Regions from separate parts of the Bacillus sp. Medicinal_06 genome, predicted to be linked through region 1. Evidence: predicted binding sites of a transcription regulator. Region 1 holds the regulator's gene; each other region holds the start of a gene.
What was found. The regulator Rex, encoded in region 1, represses fermentation and respiration genes when NADH is low (regulators of the CRP and FNR family bind a similar motif). The targets are predictions, from matches to a motif close to TTGTGAAATATTTCACAA.
Positions count from the first base shown of each region.

Region 1 (5,531 bases):
ACTTTTACTGCGTTTGCAAGAGTGTCGACACCGCGAAGCATCGAACGACGTGCTTCTTCACTAAATTTAATATCTTTTGCCATAATATTTGACCCCCTTGGATTTTTAAAATGTATATAATTAACCGATAACTGCTAAAATGTCACTTTCACGTAAAATCAAGTAGTCTGTACCTTCATATTTCACTTCAGTACCTGCATATTTTGAGAAGATGATAAGATCACCTGCTGCTACCTCTAAAGCAACACGCTCACCATTTTCAAGCACTCGACCAGTACCTACTGCAACAACTTTACCCTCTTGTGGTTTTTCTTTTGCAGTGTCTGGTAATACAATACCACTTGCTGTTTTTTCTTCTGCTTGAACAAGCTCAATTACAACGCGATCACCTAATGGCTTTAGCATGAACAATAACCTCCTCATTTTCCTATGTAAATTTTCTTTATTAGCACTCAAAGACTATGAGTGCTAACACACTTATAATAATAAATAATCTAAATTTCTTTTGCAAGTAAAAAAATCATAATTTTTTCGCAAATTACGATATAAACTTTTTCTATACAACAATAACAGCAATAATTCTCAAGAAAGCCTTTTTATATGAATCGGCTTTTCCACTTATCGTATGTTACAATATGAAGGATGCCATAAGTTATTTTCTCTATAGGTACTGCTTTTTCCTGTTATCTATTTCATTTTCAAATAAAGATTTACAAAAAAATAATAATACAAACAGTTATTACGTATCCCACGGCGGGATGTTCACATGTTTCCTCGCCTTATCTCATAAATTAGAGTTAGAAAGGATGGTTAACCCATTTGAAAAAACAATATTGGTGGATTATAGTTACATATATTCTGATGCAACTATCGGGAATTTTTGGCATATGGCTCCTTTTCAAAACAGGACTATATGATAATATGGCAGTTTCACGAGAGCAGAAAATGCAAATCATGGCTGGGCACTGGTCAATCATCAGCTTTTTTATTGCATTATGTATTATACTTTGGCTTCTTAGAACCGATATACGTGAAAGACATTTAGATACGAAGCGAGCTAGCATTCCTGCTACAATCGGCTGGATTTTTATCGGTTTCTTTTTAGCTATGTTTGCTCAAATACTTGCAGCTAATATTGAAATGCGATTATTAGGGATTAATCCTGGTTCTCAAAACACTCAAGATTTGATGGAAATAGCAAGAGCTACTCCATGGTTCCTTATTGTTATATCTATCATCGGTCCTATTTTAGAAGAGATTGTCTTTAGAAAGATTTTATTTGGAACACTCTATAAAAGATTTAATTTCTTTATCGCAGCCATTATTAGTTCGCTTGTTTTCGCGGCCATTCACTTTGATTTTACACACTTGTTAGTATACACTTCCATGGGGCTTGTTTTCGCTTTTCTATATGTGAAAACAAAACGAATCATCGTTCCTATTATGGCTCATGTCGCGATGAATACATTAGTCGCAATAACTCAAGTACTAGTAAGTAACGAACAAATACAAGAAATGATCAAACAAGCAGAAAAAATGCAAGGATTTATCGGAGGATTTTAAATATGAGGAACTCACCATTGTTCATGGCAGCACTGTATTTCCTTCTTGGATGTATCTTTACACGTTTCGCAATTACGAACGTTACAGATACAATTTGGAACTTTTGGACACTGCTGTTCGCTGCTATGGCAACAATTGATTTTAATTTGGCACTTCGACTTATCTTAGTCAAATTTACAAAGAAAAGGCAATAATAAAACGCAGAGGGATTTCCTCTGCGTTTTATTGTGGATAATTTTTCAAAAAATAAACGAGCGTTTGTAATTCTACAGCTAAATCAATATGATGAATTCTTATGTTTTCTGACACATTTAATCGTGCCGGTGTAAAATTTAAAATTCCATGTACATTTGTTTCGGCCAATCGATCTGCTACAGCTTGTGCAACGGTAGCAGGTACTGTTAATATTGCCACCTGTATATCATTTGTTAAACGTTCTTCTAATTCATCCAAATGATATACAGGAATTCCTCCGATTTCTTTTCCAACTTTCTCTTCATTGACATCAAACGCCATTTCAATCTTTGTATTATTATTTTTCGTGAAATTGTAATGTAAGAAAGCGGTCCCTAAATTACCCACTCCAATAAGTGCTACACGTGTTATATCATCTTGATCGAGCGTTTCTCGGAAGAATGATAGTAAATAATTCACATTATATCCATATCCCTTTTTCCCTAACGCTCCAAAATATGAAAAATCTCTCCGAATTGTTGCTGAGTCTACCTTTACCGCCTCACTCAATTCTGCCGATGAAACACGTTGCTTACCAGAAAGAGATAAATTTTGGATAAATCGATAGTATAGAGGCAATCGTTTGGCAGTGGCCTGTGGAATCTTTTGCTGATCCATGTAACCTCTCCTCTCTTCCTATCTTTGTTCACAGATTTAAAATAAATACATAAGTTTAGCACTTATGACTTTCCCTGTATAATAGAGAGAAGAATTCTCTCTTTATTTTAAACTATACACTATTTTTAGTATGATTGAGAAATATAAACATGGCAAAGTTAAGAAATTATTTGAGGTGAAAACATTGATTTTATTACAAGTGAATGGGCTTTCAAAATTATACGGTGCTGAAACAATTCTTGCAAACATTAAATTGGAAGTCCAAACAAAAGATCGAATTGCACTAGTTGGTCGAAATGGTGCTGGAAAATCTACATTATTAAAAATAATTGCCGGTGAATTATCTCACGATGGTGGAGAAATTATAAAGCCAAAAGATGTTTCTATTGGTTATTTAGCCCAAAATACAGGTTTGGAAACTTCTTTAACAATTTGGGATGAAATGCTTACCGTCTTTACACATCTGCAGCATATGGAGAAGAAACTTCGAAGGTTAGAGCAGGAAATGGGTAAGGAAGAGAACTTTTCAAATGCTGCTACGTACGAGAAATTACTCGCTGATTATGATCAATTACAGTTAGACTACAAAGATCAAGGTGGTTACCAATATGAAGCGGATATTCGCTCCATTTTAAGTGGACTTGGTTTTCCAGCGGAAACACACCAAACAACAATTTCCACATTAAGTGGCGGACAGAAAACAAGACTTGCTCTTGGGAAGCTACTATTAACAAAACCAGACTTACTCATCTTGGACGAACCAACAAACCATTTAGATATCGATACATTAACATGGCTTGAACAATATTTACAAGGCTATCCTGGAGCTATTTTAATCGTGTCCCACGATCGCTACTTTTTAGACAAGCTTGTTACACAAGTATATGAAATTTCTAATAAAGAGAGCAGACGATATGTTGGTAACTACAGTAAATATTTAGATTTAAAAGCTGCACTATATGAGCAAGAAATGAAACGTTATGAGAAACAACAAGAGGAAATCGCTAAACTAGAAGACTTTGTCCAAAAGAACATTGCTCGTGCGTCCACAACAAAACGTGCACAAAGTCGCCGGAAACAATTAGATCGGATGGAATTACTGACCAGACCATTAGGTGATTCTAAATCCGCATCCTTCCACTTTGATATCGAAAAACAAAGCGGAAACGACGTATTACAGGTAAAAGATGTTTCAATTGGATATGACAAAGAACCAATTATTGAGCATGTAAATATGCGATTAACCCGAGGTGATAGTGTCGCACTAGTCGGTCCAAACGGTATTGGGAAATCTACATTATTAAAGTCGATTGTAAATAAATTGAAGACGTTAAGCGGTGAAGTTTCTTTCGGTTCAAATGTATCTATTGGGTATTATGATCAAGAACAAGCAAACTTAACATCATCCAAGCGTGTTTTAAATGAATTATGGGACGATTATCCGCTAGAGCCGGAAAAAGAAATTCGCACGATACTCGGTAACTTTTTATTCACAGGGGATGATGTATTAAAGCCAGTATCTTCCCTAAGTGGTGGTCAAAAAGCTCGATTAGCTCTAGCAAAATTGATGATGCAAAAATCTAATTTATTAATTCTCGATGAGCCTACAAACCATCTTGATTTAAATAGTAAAGAGATTTTAGAAAACGCCTTAATTGATTATCCTGGAACTCTTTTATTCGTTTCCCATGATCGCTATTTCATTAACCGTGTCACAACTACAGTGGTTGAGTTATCAACAGAGGGAGCACAAGAATATTTAGGTGACTATGACTACTATATTGAAAAGAAAAATGAAATGATTGAACGGACAGAATTTGAACAGCAAGAAAATGATGTACCTATTCAAAAAAGCGTTGCTCAAGAAAAATTAAGCTATCTTGAAGAAAAAGAACGTAAAAAGCAGGAACGTCAGCGTATCCGAAAAATTGAAGAAATTGAACAAAACATCGCAAAGTTAGAAGAAGAAATTGCACAATTAGAAGAGGAGCTTTGTTTACCTGAAGTATATGCTGACTACGAACGGGCTAGCGAGATTACAACAGCAAAGCAAACCAAACAAGAAGAATTAGAGAAGTTTATGGCGGAATGGGAAGAGTTACACGTATAACCCTTATATATTCATATGATAAAAACAAGGTAGTTGAAAGCCCCTCAACTACCTTGTTTATTTTTCAATACAAAAGACTATGGTCAAAGGTCTGACCTTAACACAATTATCCACAACCTTATGCACATATCCACCTTTATTATATAAACACAAAAATAACTTTTCCACATTATCCACAAATCATATAAAAGTTATAAACATTCAATACTCACAATAAAACCCATATTATCAACAGATAATATGGGTTTTATCCACAGGTTGTGGTTAATTATGTGTATAACTATGCCTCAATATCTAATCCTGGATTTGCATTTAAAGCTAATGTTGCACGTTTTCCTTGCTCATATGCAATTGTGCCCGCTGCTGCAATCATCGCTGCATTATCTGTGCACAAGGATAACGGTGGAATAATAAGCTCAATTTCTTCTTTTTTTGCAAACTCTTCCTCTAAACGTGCACGAAGTCCTTTATTCGCTGCAACACCACCAGCAAGCAACACTTGTTTTACATCATACGCTTCTGCTGCACGCGCTGCTTTCGTCACGAGTACATCTATTACACTCGCTTGGAAGCTAGCTGCTAAATCTTCTGGCGCAATTTCTTCACCACGTTGTTTTGCGTTATGCACAGTGTTGATAACTGCTGATTTCAATCCACTAAAGCTAAAATCATACGAATCCGGCTCTAGCCATGCACGAGGTAAATCAATTGTCGGCTTTCCTTCATGAGCAAGACGATCAATATGAGGTCCCCCTGGATAAGGCATCGATAATGTACGTGCAACCTTATCATATGCTTCTCCTGCTGCATCATCTCTCGTTTCACCAATCACTTCAAATGAACCATGTTCCTTCATATACACAAGCTCTGTATGTCCTCCAGATACAACAAGTGATAATAATGGGAATTGTAGTTCTTTCACTAAACGATTCGCGTAAATATGTCCAGCAATATGATGAACACCAACAAGAGGAATATTATGTGCAAATGCAATTGCTTTAGCTGC
Region 1 covers NZ_JBWYHD010000030.1:2,208-7,738, reverse strand. Annotated here, with positions in the region: gene groL (chaperonin GroEL) at 1-83, opposite strand, end outside; gene groES (co-chaperone GroES) at 121-405, opposite strand; gene AC1M36_RS27600 (CPBP family intramembrane glutamic endopeptidase) at 820-1,563, shown strand; gene AC1M36_RS27595 (YdiK family protein) at 1,566-1,757, shown strand; gene AC1M36_RS27590 (redox-sensing transcriptional repressor Rex) at 1,786-2,415, opposite strand; gene AC1M36_RS27585 (ABC-F family ATP-binding cassette domain-containing protein) at 2,600-4,525, shown strand; gene tsaD (tRNA (adenosine(37)-N6)-threonylcarbamoyltransferase complex transferase subunit TsaD) at 4,806-5,531, opposite strand, start outside.

Region 2 (5,531 bases), on a different contig from region 1:
GCATCCTGCAAGTGCTGCACCTCCTGCAACACCATCTAGGCTAAGTGCAATTGCTAGAGCTGCTGATGACGCTGGTGAGATTAATAATAGTCCCCAAACAACCGCAAGCACGATAGAAGCAATAAATGGACTACCAGCTGAACTATCTTTAATAAATGCGCCAATTGCATTTAAAACAGGACTAATATTTTGAGATAACCAAATACCGACTATGCCAGAACCAAGTATTGCTACAAATGGAACGAGCATCATATCTAAAGCAGTTTTTCCGCTTAACCGTTTACCGATATAAACTGCTAAAGTTGCTGTTAATAACGCACCAATCGGTTCACCAGTTTTAATGATTAGACCAGCTTCAGTAATCGAAATGGATCCTGCTCCAATCGCCCCGGCAACCATCGCTGAGAAAATGACAAGTCCGTTTGCTCCAAGCATAAAAGCAATCCCTGCTCCAATTGCTGGTGCCATCAGTGATTTCGCAACAACTCCAATTGTAATCAACATCGGAATATCAACAATTCTTCCAATATTTTCGATAAGTAAACCAATTCCAAGGGATACGAAAATACCTTGTGCAATTCCGGCAGAACCTTTAAAGACACGAGACATTATATATTCCTTCATCTGCTTCACCTTCTCCTAGTTTAGTAGCCGATTGTTTTCATATAGTCACGTAAAATATCATTTGATTGTGCAAATCGGCCTTCTTCAGTTTCTGTTAAGTTTAGTTCAACAACTTCTTTCACACCATCTCTTGTAATAATTGCTGGTACACCTGTGCAAATATTATATTCACCATACTCACCATCTAAAATTGCTGAAACAGCAATTACACGGTGATCATCATTAAAGATAGAGCGTGCGATATAAGCTAGTGAGTTACCAATGCCGTAATAAGTAGTTCCTTTACGTTTATAAATTTCCCAACCAGCTTTGGCAGTTTTCTCAACAATTTCATCTAAGTCAATTTCACCGAAACGCTCTTTTTGTTCATCTAAAATTTGTAAGATTGGTTTCCCACCAACTGTAACGTGAGACCAAGCAACCATTTGGGAATCACCATGCTCACCTAATGAATAACCGTGAATACTACGAGGATCCACTTCAAGCATTTCAGATAAAATTGTTCTTAAACGTGAAGAATCTAACGATGTTCCAGTACCAATCACGCGATTTCTTGGCAATCCAGACAATTTCCAAACTTGATAAGTAATAATATCAACTGGGTTTGATGCGATTAAGAAAATGCCATCAAATCCACTTTCCATTACACCTGCTACAACACTTTCCATAATCTTTGCGCTTGCTCCTAGAGTATCTAAACGACTTTGTCCTGGTTTTGGCGCTGGACCTGCTGTAATAATCACAATGTCCATATCTTTGCAGTCTTCATAAGTAGCTGCATATACTTTTGTTCTTGTATTTGTAAAATTAATGCAGTGCGATAAATCCATCGCTTCTCCAACTGCACGTTCATGATTTATATCAATTAATGTCAGTTCTTCACAGATACCTTGATTCACAATTGAATACGCACAGCTTGATCCAACTAATCCAGTTCCAATAATTGCGATTTTTCTTGTGTTTCTATTCATAAGAATCTCTCCTAAGTATTTCTGTATTGTTTTTGTTTGTTCTTTACACTTTTTATTATAGAGATTCTCACTATAGAAACCATGGATACTTTGTGAAATGTTGAGCAAGTTTTATGTATATTTTGTGAAACACGCTACTCTGTTTTCGTCATATTTGTTACAACTGGAAAAATATTTTATACATCTTTATTGACATATATACAAATAAAAAAGCGAGTGAATGATCATCTGATATTCACTCGCTTTTTTTATTCATTACTGTGCGCTTAATTGACTTTTCGTTTGCTGAACAACCATTGGATTTGCAGGAGCCGCTGGTTTATAATACCCTTTTTGCAATGCATATTTATATACATTACGTTGTCTCATCTCATCCTGGTTTCGAATGTGAATCAGCGTTTGATGTAGCTGTTCGTTATTTGACTCTGCTATGTAATGCGCATAACTTGCTAAGCTTGCATTTAATCCCGCTAAATAATCATTCACCATATCTTTTTCATTCATATTTCATAACCTCCTATCCTAAAAAGGACATTAATTGTTGTTTTGTGTTTCTTGCAGCTTGCGCATCTTGTTGTAGTATTTGCTTTAGTTGAGGATCTGTACATTGCTGTGCATATTGATCTAATTTATTTGCAATTGTTGTATGCCCCCCAATAATATGGCGTAAGTTTTCTAATTCAAGCTCTGTTAAATTTGGCATAATTAAGACCTTCCTTTCTTTGTTCATTCATCATTTAGTATTTATTTATTTTTGGATTGTATGCACGAGTTAACCTTTTTCTTGATTTACTCAAAAAAGACATAGTATGCAATTATAGATAAGTATCAAAGTCCTATATTTTATAGTTTTTATAGATAAATTATTATATAATACTTATAGAATGAAAATTCAAAAAATAGAACCTAATAATTATTAAGCAAACCATTAGTTAAAGGAGATATGAACATGAAAACACACGAATTCTTTACAAAAATTCAAAAAAGCTACGATCCCAATCCAAGCCAAGATGCTCTAACCTTTACTTTATTTGGTTTCTTATTAGCTCTATATACGTTTTTAAAACCTGCAAAATAACATACAAAAGAGCTGTTTACAAGTTACTCTATAAAACAGCTCCTTTTTAGATTGTGGATAAAGGCTTCGCCCACCTGTTTTTGTTATCGTTCTTTGTCGGAACGCCGATACATTTGAATTTGTGCCGATAAAATTTTATGTATTAATTTTCTATCAACCCACTCTACTGCTGAACTCTCTACTCTTTCTATCACTGGTACGTTTTATTATAACGTTTCTCCTTTCCACCTAATATTTTCTCTTCAAAACTACAATTGATAGTGAATAAGAACCTAACACCCCTGCCAATAAAAACGCATTTGCTAATTTATACTGCTCAGCTGTCAATGAATACAGGTTACCAATTAAAAAAATAATCAAATACGAAAGTAAGAATACTTTTTCAAAGACAGTATGAGAACCCCTCCGCAATAGAATTACTATTCGAAGGTGTCACACAATTCCATGTAACTCCTAAAAAACATGATCCAATCATTTACGATGCATCTCTTATCTTCCAAAACAATTTATTTTATTAGGCCGATGACAGTAGCTGGAAACCTGATCAGGTTATAGAATATGAAGTAAGCTGGATTTCTGCAAAAAATGTAAAATGGAGAGATGTTAGTTCGTGGATGGGAGATAAAATGAGATACGGAGTAATGAGTGAAGATTAATATATACATAAAGTAACAGTGACGATTCACATATCAATATTTCATCGTGGTAGACAAAAGTAAATGAAATTTTATCAGCGTAAATCCGAATATGTTGGCGATTCAACAAGGGATATCGACATTCCGACAAAGAACAACAAAAAAGCAGTAGCCAAACGTGGCTACTGCTTTCCCTTACTTATTAAACTGTATAACGCTCATCCTCTAAAATCTTCGCAGCAATTTCACGCTTCTTCGGAATTACGTTAAGCGGCGTGTGGCGTGTGAATTTGCGAAGCGCTGATAACATCATGCGCAGCATATCACCATTTTCAACTGCGATAATTGTTTCTTTTGCATCTGCTTCGATTTGGTTGAACGCTTCTTGGCAGAATACTTCTGTGTATAATACTTTTTGTTTATTCTTTTCAAGACCAGTTGCTTTAATTGCTTTTTCTGTACGAAGAACAGCTGATTCCATTGCGTATAAGTTGCTTACGATATCAGCGATATTAACAAGAACTTCTTGTTCTTTATCTAATGCTTTACCGTATTTTTGAACAGCTAATCCAGCTACCATTAAACCAATTTTCTTCGCATTATTTACTAAATATTTTTGAAGTGCTAATGGCTCGTCGCCTACTTCTTCAGGTATCATCATCATTAACTCTTCTTGTAATTTTTGTGCTTTTTGAAGAAGTGGTAATTCACCTTTCATTGCTTTACGTAAGAATGTACCTGGTACGATTAAACGGTTGATTTCGTTCGTACCTTCGAAAATACGGTTAATACGAGAATCACGGTACATTCTTTCAATCTCGTACTCTGCCATAAATCCGTAACCACCATGGATTTGAACACCCTCATCTACTACATAGTCTAATACTTCCGAACCGAATACTTTATTTAAAGAGCACTCAATTGCATATTCAGCAATAGAAGCTGCGACAGCTTTACCGTCTTTTACTTGCTCTTCTGTTAATGTACTCATATGGCTTTCAAATAAACCTACTGTACGGTATACAGAGCTTTCAGCTGCATAAATTTTCGCTGCCATATTCGCTAATTTTTCTTGAATTAATGGGAAGCGAGCGATTGGTTGTTTAAACTGTTGACGTTGGTTTGCATATTGTGCTGAAATTTCTAACGCACGTTTAGAAGAACCAACTGTACCAACACCTAATTTATAACGACCGATATTTAAAATGTTGAACGCGATAACATGACCTTTACCAATTTCACCAAGTACATTTTCTTTCGGAACAAGTGCATCTTCTAAAATTAATGTACGGGTAGATGAACATTTAATACCCATTTTCTTTTCTTCTGGGCTTGTAGATACGCCAGGATATTCTTTCTCAACGATAAATGCTGTGAAGTGCTCGCCATCAACTTTTGCGTATACGATAAATACATCAGCAAAAGCAGAGTTTGTAATCCATTGTTTCTCACCATTTAATACATAGTGTGTACCTTCTGCATTTAAACGAGCTGTTGTTCTTGCACCTAATGCGTCAGATCCAGATCCTGGCTCAGTTAATGCGTATGCAGCTAATTTTTCACCAGTTGCTAAGGCAGGTAAATATTGTTTCTTTTGCTCTTCGTTACCAAATAATACGATTGGTAACGATCCGATCCCAACGTGCGCACCGTGCGTAATTGCAAATCCACCAGCACGAGAGAATTTCTCTGCGATTAATGCTGAACTAACTTTATCAAGACCAATTCCGCCGTACTCTTCTGGTACGTCAGCACCTAGTAAACCAAGCTCGCCAGCTTCTTTTAATAAGCGAACAGAGCGATCAAATTCATGTTGCTCTAAATACTCAAGCTCTGGCAGAACTTCATTTACGATAAAGTCCTCTGTTGTTTTCGCTATCATTTTATGCTCATCGCTGTAATCCTCTGGTGTAAATACTTGATCAATTGTAATCTCATCAACTAAAAAGCTACCGCCCTTAACTGCGCTTCCTACTATTTTCTCCATGAAAATTTCCTCCTTCATATTTTCATAAGCCGCTTCTCTCATTTTGAGAGAAGCTGGCTCTCCCTTTGTTTTTTATACCCTTTAGTTACTTCCATTCTTCTTTATCTAATCCAGTTCCAGTGGCTAGAACAGTCGGCCATTTCGCCCCTTCCTCCGAGGCAAAAGGCGCCTCTATGTCAGGAGCTCCAATGTCCTCTTGTTCTGGACGAGCTCCTTCCACTTTTTATAGAAGTTCA
Region 2 covers NZ_JBWYHD010000006.1:86,468-91,998, forward strand. Annotated here, with positions in the region: gene AC1M36_RS16040 (PTS sugar transporter subunit IIC) at 1-624, opposite strand, end outside; gene AC1M36_RS16045 (L-lactate dehydrogenase) at 645-1,595, opposite strand; gene AC1M36_RS16050 (spore coat protein) at 1,851-2,099, opposite strand; gene AC1M36_RS16055 (hypothetical protein) at 2,113-2,298, opposite strand; gene AC1M36_RS16060 (hypothetical protein) at 2,545-2,673, shown strand; partial or broken gene AC1M36_RS16065 (DUF2178 domain-containing protein) at 2,902-3,051, opposite strand; gene AC1M36_RS16070 (acyl-CoA dehydrogenase family protein) at 3,511-5,295, opposite strand; gene AC1M36_RS16075 (hypothetical protein) at 5,381-5,515, opposite strand; gene AC1M36_RS16080 (acetyl-CoA C-acetyltransferase) at 5,519-5,531, opposite strand, start outside.
Region 2: a site for Rex is predicted at 1,686-1,703, ahead of AC1M36_RS16045 (L-lactate dehydrogenase). Genes of this name have one in related genera too.

Region 3 (5,531 bases), on a different contig from region 1:
TTTTTCATGTTTTGCGATGAAAAAACATGAAGACGGGTATTTCAAAAAATATACCAATATGCATAAATTATGAGCTATTGCATACTTCTTATCACTTTTATAAATAAAAAGCGAAAGTTAGCTACTGAAAGCTAACTTTCGCTTTTTATTGCTCTTCTAACGCTGTAACGTCCACTTGCACTGTTTCATGTGGTGTTTTTATATCATGTACATTTGCAATTCCACTTCCCTCATCACAACTTTCAATCCACACTGGTACACCTTGATACGTAACATCAATTCTGCTTGAAGACGACAAAATTTGTTTCACACGCTTTACATCCATTATTTATTCCTCCTTCTATATATTACACCTCCTAGCTTTCCATATTTTCAAAACTCTATTCCACAAAAAAATCCGTGTATTTCTACACAGATTTTCCCATAATATTCAAATTTTATGAAAATAATGTCTTTACAACTTCACTTACTTTCTCATTATGCACTTGATAATATACTTCTAAGCCACGTCTTTCAAAACGAACAACCTTATTTTGCTTTAATTTCGTTAAATGCTGCGAAACAGTCGATTGCGGAATTTCTAATACTTCCTGCAATTGTGTTACGTTACAAGTTCCACGACCCATCAGCTCCATTACTAAGCGAAGGCGGAGCGGGTGAGCTAACGCTCGTAGCATTTGTACATCCTCTTCTGAAATACAACAATCAAATTGATTTTGATTCATAAAGTTCCCCTCATTTTTTCATTTTTATTTTCTCTTTATTTATCTTTATATATTTGTTTTTATATTTCCTGTTACGACACAACTTTATCAACCTAAAATAAAAAAATTATTTCCTCCTTTTATCAACACACAATTAAGGACAAAACCCCTGCTGATTTTGAATATTATACTACACGGTTTAGTGAAAAAGCAAAACATACAGATAGGTATACTTTGCTTCTAAATGCTGATTTATCAACCTTTTTGTTATATTTTTTCACTTACACTACTCCCTGTAATGATATTGTAAAATATTACTCTGAAATGATATGCGAATGTAATCTTTTTAAGTTATTTGACCTATAAAAATCGCCTTGTTACGATGGATATAGTTAAATTTTGGTAAAATAGATAGTTTTTCATAAGTTTCATTAATATTGCACTTGGTTATATAATTATCCAAAACTTCCTATATAAAAGATAAAGGAAAATAAAAATCCCCTTGGATCTTTCGACACATAAGTCACTGCTACGAAAAAAATGACTTGCATTGTTCTCGCTCTAACTTGGTAATGACAGGAAGAAATTCTGACCGCTTCTATACATGGCCGGAGCCTCTCTCCCACCTAAATAGAAAGAGTTTGGTTTTATATAGGAATCGTGTACTTTCACATACACGGTTCCTCTTTTTGTCCAGTTTATGAACAAAATGTAGCGGAATTTTTACAGTTGACACTATTATGGAATAATTATACTTTTTTACGTTGACAATAGTGTTGAACAGGAATATACTTAGCAATGTAAATTGATTGTGAATTATTTCACAAATAATGTGAATATATTCACATATTATAGATAGGAGTTGTCATTATTATGAGTACTTGGACACAAATTTATGATCCATTAAACAACATTTGGTTATCAGCACTTGTCGCTGCTCTTCCAATCTTATTCTTTGTTCTTTGTTTAACAGTATTTAAAATCAAAGGATATTTATCAGGACTTTATAGCGTAATTCTAGCAATCATTCTTTCTATATTTGTTTACAAAATGCCTGCAACTATGGCAGTATCATCGGCTGCATTTGGAGTAGCTGCTGGTTTTTATCCAATTTGTACAATCGTTATTGCAGCAATTTTCCTTTACAAATTAACAGTAAAAACTGAACAATTTAACGTTATTCGTGACAGCATCTCCAGTATTACAAATGACCGTCGTCTTCAAGTCTTATTAATCGCTTATTCTTTCGGTGCTTTCTTAGAAGGTGCAGCTGGTTTTGGTGTACCAGTTGCAATTACAGCAGCATTACTTGTAGGTATGGGCTTTAATCCATTAAAAGCAGCGGGTATTTGTTTAGTTGCAAATATTGCTGGTGGCGCAATGGGAGCAATGGGTATTCCAGTTACAGTACCTGCTCAATTAACACAAATGGATGCATTAATTGTTGGTCGTCAAACTGTAACATTATTACCTTTCATCAGCTTTGTATTACCATTCTTACTTGTGGTAATGGTAGACGGTTTCAAAGGAATTAAAGAAACTTGGCAAGGTATCCTTGTAAGTGGTGGTTCTTTTGCTATCACACAATTTGTTGTAACATATTTCCTTGGTGCCGAACTAACTGATATTTTCGCAGCTGTTGTCAGCATGGTTGCATTAGCTTTATTCTTACGCATATGGCAACCAAAATCTTCGGATGAAACTAACGCTGGGCAAGCTGAAAAACATAATTACACAATGAAACAAATTTTATATGCTTGGTCACCATTTGCTTTCTTAACAGCATTCGTAACAATTTTCAATTTAAAAGCAATTAAAGGTTTATTCGCTCCAGATGGCGCATTAGGGAGCTTAGTATGGAACATCCAGGTTCCTGGTTTACACAATCACGTTATTAAAACAACACCAATTGTAAATGCAGATACACCATTTGCAGCAATCTTCAAACTAGATGTATTTTCATCTACAACTACTGCAATTGTACTAGCAATTATCGTATCCTTACTTGTATATCGTGCAAAAGGACAATTGGTTAAGGAACTAACTATTGAAACATTAAAAGAGCTAAAAGCTCCAATTTATACAATTTGTAGTGTAATTGCATTAGCATATGTAACAAACTACTCTGGTATGTCTTCTACTCTTGGACTAGCTTTATCATCTACAGGCAATGCCTTCCCAATCTTATCTCCAATCTTAGGTTGGATCGGCGTATTCTTAACTGGTTCTGTAGTATCAAGTGGTTCATTATTTGCACCACTTCAAGCAGTAACTGCAGCACAATTAGATATCGTACCATCTACACTCGTTGCATTAAACGTAGTCGGCGGTACAATGGCAAAAATGGTTTCACCACAATCCGTAGCGGTTGCATGTGCAGCAGTTGGACTAGTTGGTAAAGAATCTGCTTTATTTAAAACAGCAATGAAATATAGCTTAATCTTCTTAGCTATCATTAGCTTACTTCAACTTAACGCTATATTTAATATCTTTTAAAATAAAAAGGCTGATGACTCGTTCATCAGCCTTTTTATTTTAAAAGTGTGGTGAAAGTCTTCTCCACACTCTATTTTTTATGTCATTCTTTGTTGGAACGTCGATATCCTTTGTCGAATCGCCGATATATAATGAGAAATGGCCGATATATTTGAATTTATGCTGATAAAATTTCATTTACTATTTATCATTACCCCCCATACCAAGATCTCTATATTTCATCAGCTTTTTTTATTTTTCTCTCTAACCATTCACTAAGATACAGTACTTCACTAATTCCAATTGATTCTTCATCTAACCTTGCGTTAAACTCTAAACTATTTCCATCTAAATCATAAAAATAAACAGCCGCCGACGGCATCCAATCATGTACAATTGGTTCAATTGGTTCTTTTTCAAAACTTTTTCTTAGTCTTATCCCTCTTTCTTGTAACCACTCATTTGCCCTTTTTAAATCTTCTAACGTTACTCCAAAGGCAAAATGATTTGTTTTTATCTTTTCTCCCTCTGCAACTTCCCATATCCCTAACATCTGTTTCTTTTCTCCCACATAGAAAAACGCGCATCTTCTTTCTTCTATTTTATACGCAAGAACAATTCCTAATCCTTTATAAAATTCAATTGATTTTTCTAACTGCTTGACCTGCACATGCGTTTCATAAATAGATTGAATCATTTTTATTCCTCCTTTTATAGTGAAGTCTTTCCTTCATTATAAAAAGTTTTCCGATTTCAACCACCATCAATAAGGATGAGAATACATCATACCTTTGTATGAAAAAATCCCGATACACAAAGTATCAGGATTTTTTATTTTTTAATAGCGACGCTCCTGCGATCTCAGGATGTGTCATTTCATATGGATCCAAAATAATATCCAACTCTTCAGCTGTTAATACACCATGCTCTAAGCAAAGTTCACGGACTGATTTGCCTGTTTTAATTGCCTCACGTGCAATACTAGAAGCTGCTTCATATCCAATATGAGGGTTCACTGCCGTAATAATACCAACACTTTTCTCAACATATTGTTTTAACAACTCTTCATTTGCAGTAATCCCTTTAATACAGTACTCACGGTATACGCGGAATGCATTATTCATTATACTAATGGATTGAATTAAATTAAATACTAACACTGGCTCCATTACATTTAGTTCTAATTGTCCTGCTTCTGATGCTAAACATATTGTATGATCATTTCCGATCACTTGGAAGGCAACTTGGTTAATAACTTCTGCCATAACTGGATTTACTTTTCCCGGCATAATAGATGATCCAGGTTGACGAGCTGGTAATTGAATTTCAGCTAATCCAACACGTGGACCAGATGCCATAATACGCAAGTCATTTGCAATTTTAGACATATTCATCATGCATACTTTTAAAGCTGCTGATACTTCGGTATACGCATCTGTATTTTGCGTTGCATCCACTAAATGTTCGGCGCCAACAAGCGGAAACCCACTAATGCTGCATAAATGTTTTACAACCTGCTTAATATAAGTTGGATTTGCATTTAAACCTGTTCCAACAGCTGTCGCTCCCATATTTACTTCGTATAAATGTTGACGAGATTGTTTTATTCGCTTTATATCACGTTCAAGCACACGACTATAGGCTTCAAACTCTTGACCAAGTCGAATGGGAACTGCATCTTGCAAATGTGTACGTCCCATTTTAATTACATGATCAAATTCTTTTGCCTTATCAGCAAACGCATGATGAAGTGCATCCATTGTAATAAGAAGCTCTTCTAACATTATAAGCGTCGCAATATGAATTCCTGTCGGAAAAGCATCATTTGTTGATTGTGCCATGTTCACATGTGTATTTGGACTAATTATTGCATAATTTCCCTTTTCATAACCTAATCGTTCTAATGCACGGTTTGCAATAACTTCATTTGTATTCATATTAATGGAAGTTCCTGCCCCGCCTTGAATGGGATCTACAATAAACTGCTCATAAAACTTTCCATCAATAATTTCCTGAGCTGCTTCTACAATTTCTTTCCCAATATTCTCTTGCAAATAACCTGTCTCCATATTTGCAAGTGCCGCAGCTTTTTTAACCATTGCCATTGCTTGAATTAATGACCCATGAATACGATATCCTGTAATAGGAAAATTCTCTACAGCACGTAATGTTTGAACACCATAATAAGCTGCATGTGGCACTTCTTTTTCACCTAAAAAATCTTTTTCTATACGTACGTCTTTCGTTGCTATCATTTTTTATCACCTATACTTTTCATTCTAATCGATGACCTAAAAACATTTTCTATGAAAATATAATTTTGTGAGATATATATTTTCATATCCTTCTTCA
Region 3 covers NZ_JBWYHD010000008.1:112,129-117,659, forward strand. Annotated here, with positions in the region: gene AC1M36_RS19940 (acid-soluble spore protein H) at 146-325, opposite strand; gene AC1M36_RS19945 (ArsR/SmtB family transcription factor) at 438-725, opposite strand; gene AC1M36_RS19950 (lactate permease LctP family transporter) at 1,578-3,200, shown strand; gene AC1M36_RS19955 (VOC family protein) at 3,412-3,876, opposite strand; gene aspA (aspartate ammonia-lyase) at 4,001-5,434, opposite strand.
Region 3: a site for Rex is predicted at 1,514-1,531, ahead of AC1M36_RS19950 (lactate permease LctP family transporter). Genes of this name have one in related genera too.

Region 4 (5,531 bases), on a different contig from region 1:
TGACCTGGTACCCAATCTAAAATGACACCGATTCCATATTTATGACATTCATCGACAAAATACATGAAATCATGCGGTGTACCAAATCGACTTGTTACCGCATAATATCCAGTTCCCTGATATCCCCAAGATCGATCATATGGATGTTCAACGAGCGGCATAATTTCAATATGAGTAAACTGATGCTCTACTACATAAGGAATGAGCTCCTCTGCCATTTCTCGATACGAGTACAAAGAGCCATCTTCTTTCTTTTTCCATGATCCAAAATGCAATTCATAAACTGCCATTGCTTCCTTATAAATTGATTTTCGTTTTTTCTTGCGGAACCAATTTTTATCGTTCCATTCGTATCCCCTTATATCAAAAATAACAGATGCCGTATTTGGTCTTACTTCTGCATAATTTGCATAGGGATCTGCTTTTAAAATTGTTTCTCCACCTTTGGTCTCAATCGCATACTTATATATTTCGTTTTCCCCCAAATGTGGTATAAACAGTGACCAAATACCCTTTTCTGTCATTTGTATCATTCGATGCCCTTCAACATCCCAATCATTAAAATCTCCAACTACACTCAAAGCTTTTGCATGAGGAGCCCATACTGTAAATCGTACGCCTTGTATTTCATCCTCTACTGCAAAATGCGCGCCAAATATGTTATAGCTCTCATAACACTTTTTTGTATGAAATTCATACAAACTCTCTTCTATACAATTTGTTACACTCAATATGTTCACCTCACTAAGATGACAGAATTTTTGTTACTTTGTAAACATTCGCTGAAAAACTGAAATATCCTTGTGTATTTTTAAATAAATATACGTTTTTTCGTGGTAATTAAAGGTAATATTTTAATTTTTGATAAAATATATCGAATTTTGACGAATATTCATTGAAAGCGTTTTATTTCAGATGATTATTTCACTTGTAATAATATAATAAAAAAGCACTCTATTTTCATATAGAGTGCTTTTTCTATAAACGATCCTTTTCCAACAAAAGGGGTATATTTTGGGGATATACAAGGGAACTGGAAAAGGAATTTATATTATTTTATATAAAAATTCAGAAGCCGGAAGCAGTTTCCCGCCTCTGAATCATTTATCAATTATATTAAAGTACTGGTGCCATTGTTTCTTTTAATACTTTTACAGAGTGAGCGAATTTCGCTTTTTCTTCTTCATTTAGCTCAAGCTCAACGATTTCACGTACACCTTCGCGGTTAATAACAGCCGGAACACCTACATAAGCGTCTTTTTCACCGTATTGACCTTCTAGGTATGCAGATACAGTTAGCACACTATTTTCGTTGTTTAAGATTGCTTTCGTTACACGAAGTAGTGACATACCGATTCCGTAGTAAGTTGCACCTTTACGCTCAATAATGTGGTAAGCTGCATCGCGTACATTTACAAAGATTTTATCTAAATCATCTTGGTTGTATTGTTCGTTGTTCGCTAAAATTGTTTCTAGTTTTTGTACACCTACAGTAGTGTGGCTCCATACTGGAAGTTCAGTATCACCATGTTCACCAATAATGTACGCGTGAACGTTACGTGGATCTACATTTAAGTAGTCACCTAGCATATAGCGGAAACGAGCAGAGTCTAAAGTTGTACCAGAACCAATTACACGTTCTTTTGGTAATCCAGATTCTTTCCAAGTTACGTAAGTTAAGATGTCAACTGGGTTAGTTGCGATTAAGAAAATACCATCAAATCCGCTATCCATAATACCGCGAACGATTTGCTTGAAGATTTTTGTATTTTTCTCAACTAAGTCTAAACGAGTTTCACCTGGTTTTTGTGGTAATCCAGCAGTGATAACAACTAAATCTGCATCTTTACAATCTGCATAACTACCGCTCCACACTTTTGTTGGTGATGGAGAGAATGGTACCGCATGGCTTAAGTCCATTGCTTCTCCTTCTGCTTTTGCTTCATTTACATCAACAAGTACGAATTCCTCAGCTACACCTTGGTTGATCATTGAGTAAGCATAACTACAACCTACAGCTCCTGTTCCTACTAATACTACGCGATTGATACCTTTTTTCATGGTAATTTCCCCTCTCTATTGTTCACATTTATTATGATTGTTTAAGTAATTAATTAAAGTACTAATTTAATGTTGTTTAACTTCCTTACACTCATATTGTAGCATGAATAATTGTGAATTAATTCACAAATTATGACCTATTTGTGAACTTTTTCACAGATAGGAGAAAGTTATCTTATTGAGTATGGAATCAATCTCAATGTAAGCTTTTTCTTTAGATTGTGAAAACTTTGTTTTATTAGAGATTATGTGTAGTAATACATAAAAAGCTATCCTTTCCAGAGCCTTTCTGGAAAGAATAGCTTTCTATTGTTTCAAGACTTTATCTTTATTCTGGCATTAAACGAGTAGAAACTCCAATTCGATTCCATGCATTAATAGCAACAATCTGCATAATAATTTCAGCAACTTGCTTTTCTTCAAAGTATTTTCTTACTTCTTCATATACCTCATCTGGAACATGAGTTTCCGCTACTAGTGTAATTGCTTCTGTCAAAGCAAGCACAGCACGCTCCTTCTCTGTGAAAAATGGTGTCTCATGCCAAGCATTAAGAGCATAAATACGCTGCTCTGTTTCTCCTAATTTTCTCGCATCTTTCGTATGGAGATCAATGCAATACGCACATCCGTTGATTTGAGAGGCCCGAATTTTAATTAGCTCTTTCAATGTCTCATCAATACTTGTAGTCATCAAATATTTTTCTAATCCTGCCATTGCCTTATAACCTTCTGGATTTACCTTTCCCATTAAAAACCTTGTTTCCATCGTATATTCCCTCCATAAAATAAAATGAGTTTGTACTTTTATACCAGGATATTTAACAAGGTCTTTTATGAATGATTTACAATCACTATCTGCCGTAACATACCTTAATTCATGACAGAAGCTCTAATAAAAAACATACATAGCATCCCTTTTATATCCCGTCACTTATAAGACAAATTAGCTTTTTGTTTTGTGACAAAATAAAAAAGAGATTTTAAAAAAATCTCTTTTTTATAAATGCTATAGAACTGGAATATACTTCAACTTATCAGGATTGACTACAATGAAGATTCTTCTAATGGATTCTCCGCTTTCATTCCATTCAAAACATATGGCTTTCTCTGCACGGCCTTTATTCCTTGCTAAAATACCAAATTGACCATTTATTATAGTTGGAAGAAGATCCAATTGGAAAAATCCTCGTGAAACAATAGCCTCCAAAAACGTCTGGATACGCTGTTTACCCAGAATCGGAAATATAGCTGCACGCACTTTACCGCCTCCATCAGTGACAAGGGTTGCATCTGTTGTCAGCAAATTAATAAATTCCTCAAAATTCCCTGTTTCTGCGCCTCTGATAAAGGTATGTATCATTTTTTCTGTATGATCCGATTGTTGTGGATGTACTGGTATTTCGTGTCGTATCTTCTCTTTGCAACGGCTGTAAATCTTTCGGCAATTTGCCTCTGATTTGTTTAAAATCTCCGCTACTTCTCGATAATCGTACCTGAGGGCTTCCCTTAAGACAAATACAGCTCTTTCAATAGGCGTTAAATTCTCTAACAGTACAAGAAATGCATAGGATACTCTTTCGTTTTGAATTATAGTGTCCATAGGATTTAGTTTCATCGTATCTATTTCCGGCTCAGGAAGCCATTCTCCTGTATATACTTCTCTCTTTTTCTGAGCCGATTGCAGTATATTTAAACAATGATTTGTCGTCATCTTAATGAAATAAGCTTTTATATTTCTAATTGATTCCTGGTTCACATGTTGACTTTTAATAAGTATATCCTGCGCAACATCTTCCGCATCACTAACAGAGCCAAGCAAGCGATATGCTACAGAGTAAACTAAAGGCCGATAGGTTCGATACAAGGTTTCAAAATCCATACCATCACTCCATTCTATAGCGTGTTTCAATATCAAAAATATATGATTTGTTATAACTAAAAGATTATCTTTCTGTTACGAAAGGCTTGTATAATTTAAGAAAGTGGAAAGAGGTGATACTATGGAGAATAACATGCGGGAAAGCAAAACAATAGCTAAACCCATTCTTTGGACTATTTCTTTACTTATCGCTACACTATTTGTTTTTGTAACCTCAAGATTATATCCAAATACTGATTTGCGAATTAGCATTGTTTTATTAACTATCATAGATATTGGATTTATAGTCGCTTAATTTTTGGAGTTAAGACAAAAAACGTTAGTATAATGCTATTCAGTGTTATATCTAATGGCATATTTTTTATCCTGTTATCCATTTTTATTTTTTTACTATTAGTTGCCAATGGTATTTCAGAAATGTGAACGTCCCATCCTTACCACCTTGACTCTTTTCTGCACGTACTTGAGGAAGGAGATTTCTATCTGATTACTGTTAAAAATGAAAAAAGAGATAGCAGATTATGCTATCTCTTTAAGTATGACCCGTACGGGATTCGAACCCGTGTTACCGCCGTGAAAGGGCGGTGTCTTAACCACTTGACCAACGGGCCAATTTCTGGCAGAGAAGAAGGGATTCGAACCCTCGCACCGCGTTAGCGATCTACTCCCTTAGCAGGGGAGCCCCTTGAGCCACTTGGGTACTTCTCTATATAATATGGCTCCGCAGGTAGGACTCGAACCTACGACCGATCGGTTAACAGCCGATAGCTCTACCACTGAGCTACTGCGGAATAATGGTGGGCCTAAATGGACTCGAACCATCGACCTCACGCTTATCAGGCGTGCGCTCTAACCAGCTGAGCTATAGGCCCCCAATGGAAAAGCGGGTGAAGAGAATCGAACTCTCGACCAGAGCTTGGAAGGCTCTTGTTTTACCACTAAACTACACCCGCATGAAATTATAAAATAAATGGTGAGCCATGAAGGACTCGAACCTTCGACCCTCTGATTAAAAGTCAGATGCTCTACCAACTGAGCTAATGGCTCATTTTGAAAGTGGTGCCGGCTAGAGGACTTGAACCCCCAACCTACTGATTACAAGTCAGTTGCTCTACCAATTGAGCTAAGCCGGCTTGCTATTTCAAAATGGTGGCTCGGGACGGAATCGAACCGCCGACACGAGGATTTTCAGTCCTCTGCTCTACCGACTGAGCTACCGAGCCTTTATGTAATGGCGGTCCCGACCGGGGTCGAACCGGCGATCTCCTGCGTGACAGGCAGGCATGTTAACCACTACACCACGGGACCATTTGGTTGCGGGGACAGGATTTGAACCTGCGACCTTCGGGTTATGAGCCCGACGAGCTACCAGACTGCTCCACCCCGCGACGATATAATATTCTTTTTAAAAAATGGAGGAGGTAGAGGGATTCGAACCCCCGCGCGACTCTCGCCGCCTGTCGGTTTTCAAGACCGATCCCTTCAGCCAGACTTGGGTATACCTCCAGGTATTTACTTTAAATGGTGGACCTTGTAGGACTCGAACCTACGACCGGACGGTTATGAGCCGTCTGCTCTAACCAGCTGAGCT
Region 4 covers NZ_JBWYHD010000002.1:1,369-6,899, reverse strand. Annotated here, with positions in the region: gene glgB (1,4-alpha-glucan branching protein GlgB) at 1-731, opposite strand, end outside; gene AC1M36_RS03665 (L-lactate dehydrogenase) at 1,117-2,061, opposite strand; gene AC1M36_RS03660 (carboxymuconolactone decarboxylase family protein) at 2,390-2,827, opposite strand; gene AC1M36_RS03655 (RNA polymerase sigma-70 factor) at 3,068-3,940, opposite strand; gene AC1M36_RS03650 (hypothetical protein) at 4,062-4,235, shown strand; tRNA gene AC1M36_RS03645 (tRNA-Glu) at 4,480-4,551, opposite strand; tRNA gene AC1M36_RS03640 (tRNA-Ser) at 4,558-4,648, opposite strand; tRNA gene AC1M36_RS03635 (tRNA-Asn) at 4,657-4,731, opposite strand; tRNA gene AC1M36_RS03630 (tRNA-Ile) at 4,736-4,812, opposite strand; tRNA gene AC1M36_RS03625 (tRNA-Gly) at 4,823-4,893, opposite strand; tRNA gene AC1M36_RS03620 (tRNA-Lys) at 4,912-4,987, opposite strand; tRNA gene AC1M36_RS03615 (tRNA-Thr) at 4,998-5,073, opposite strand; tRNA gene AC1M36_RS03610 (tRNA-Phe) at 5,088-5,163, opposite strand; tRNA gene AC1M36_RS03605 (tRNA-Asp) at 5,173-5,248, opposite strand; tRNA gene AC1M36_RS03600 (tRNA-Met) at 5,252-5,328, opposite strand; tRNA gene AC1M36_RS03595 (tRNA-Ser) at 5,354-5,446, opposite strand; tRNA gene AC1M36_RS03590 (tRNA-Ile) at 5,463-5,531, opposite strand, start outside.
Region 4: a site for Rex is predicted at 2,173-2,190, ahead of AC1M36_RS03665 (L-lactate dehydrogenase). Genes of this name have one in related genera too.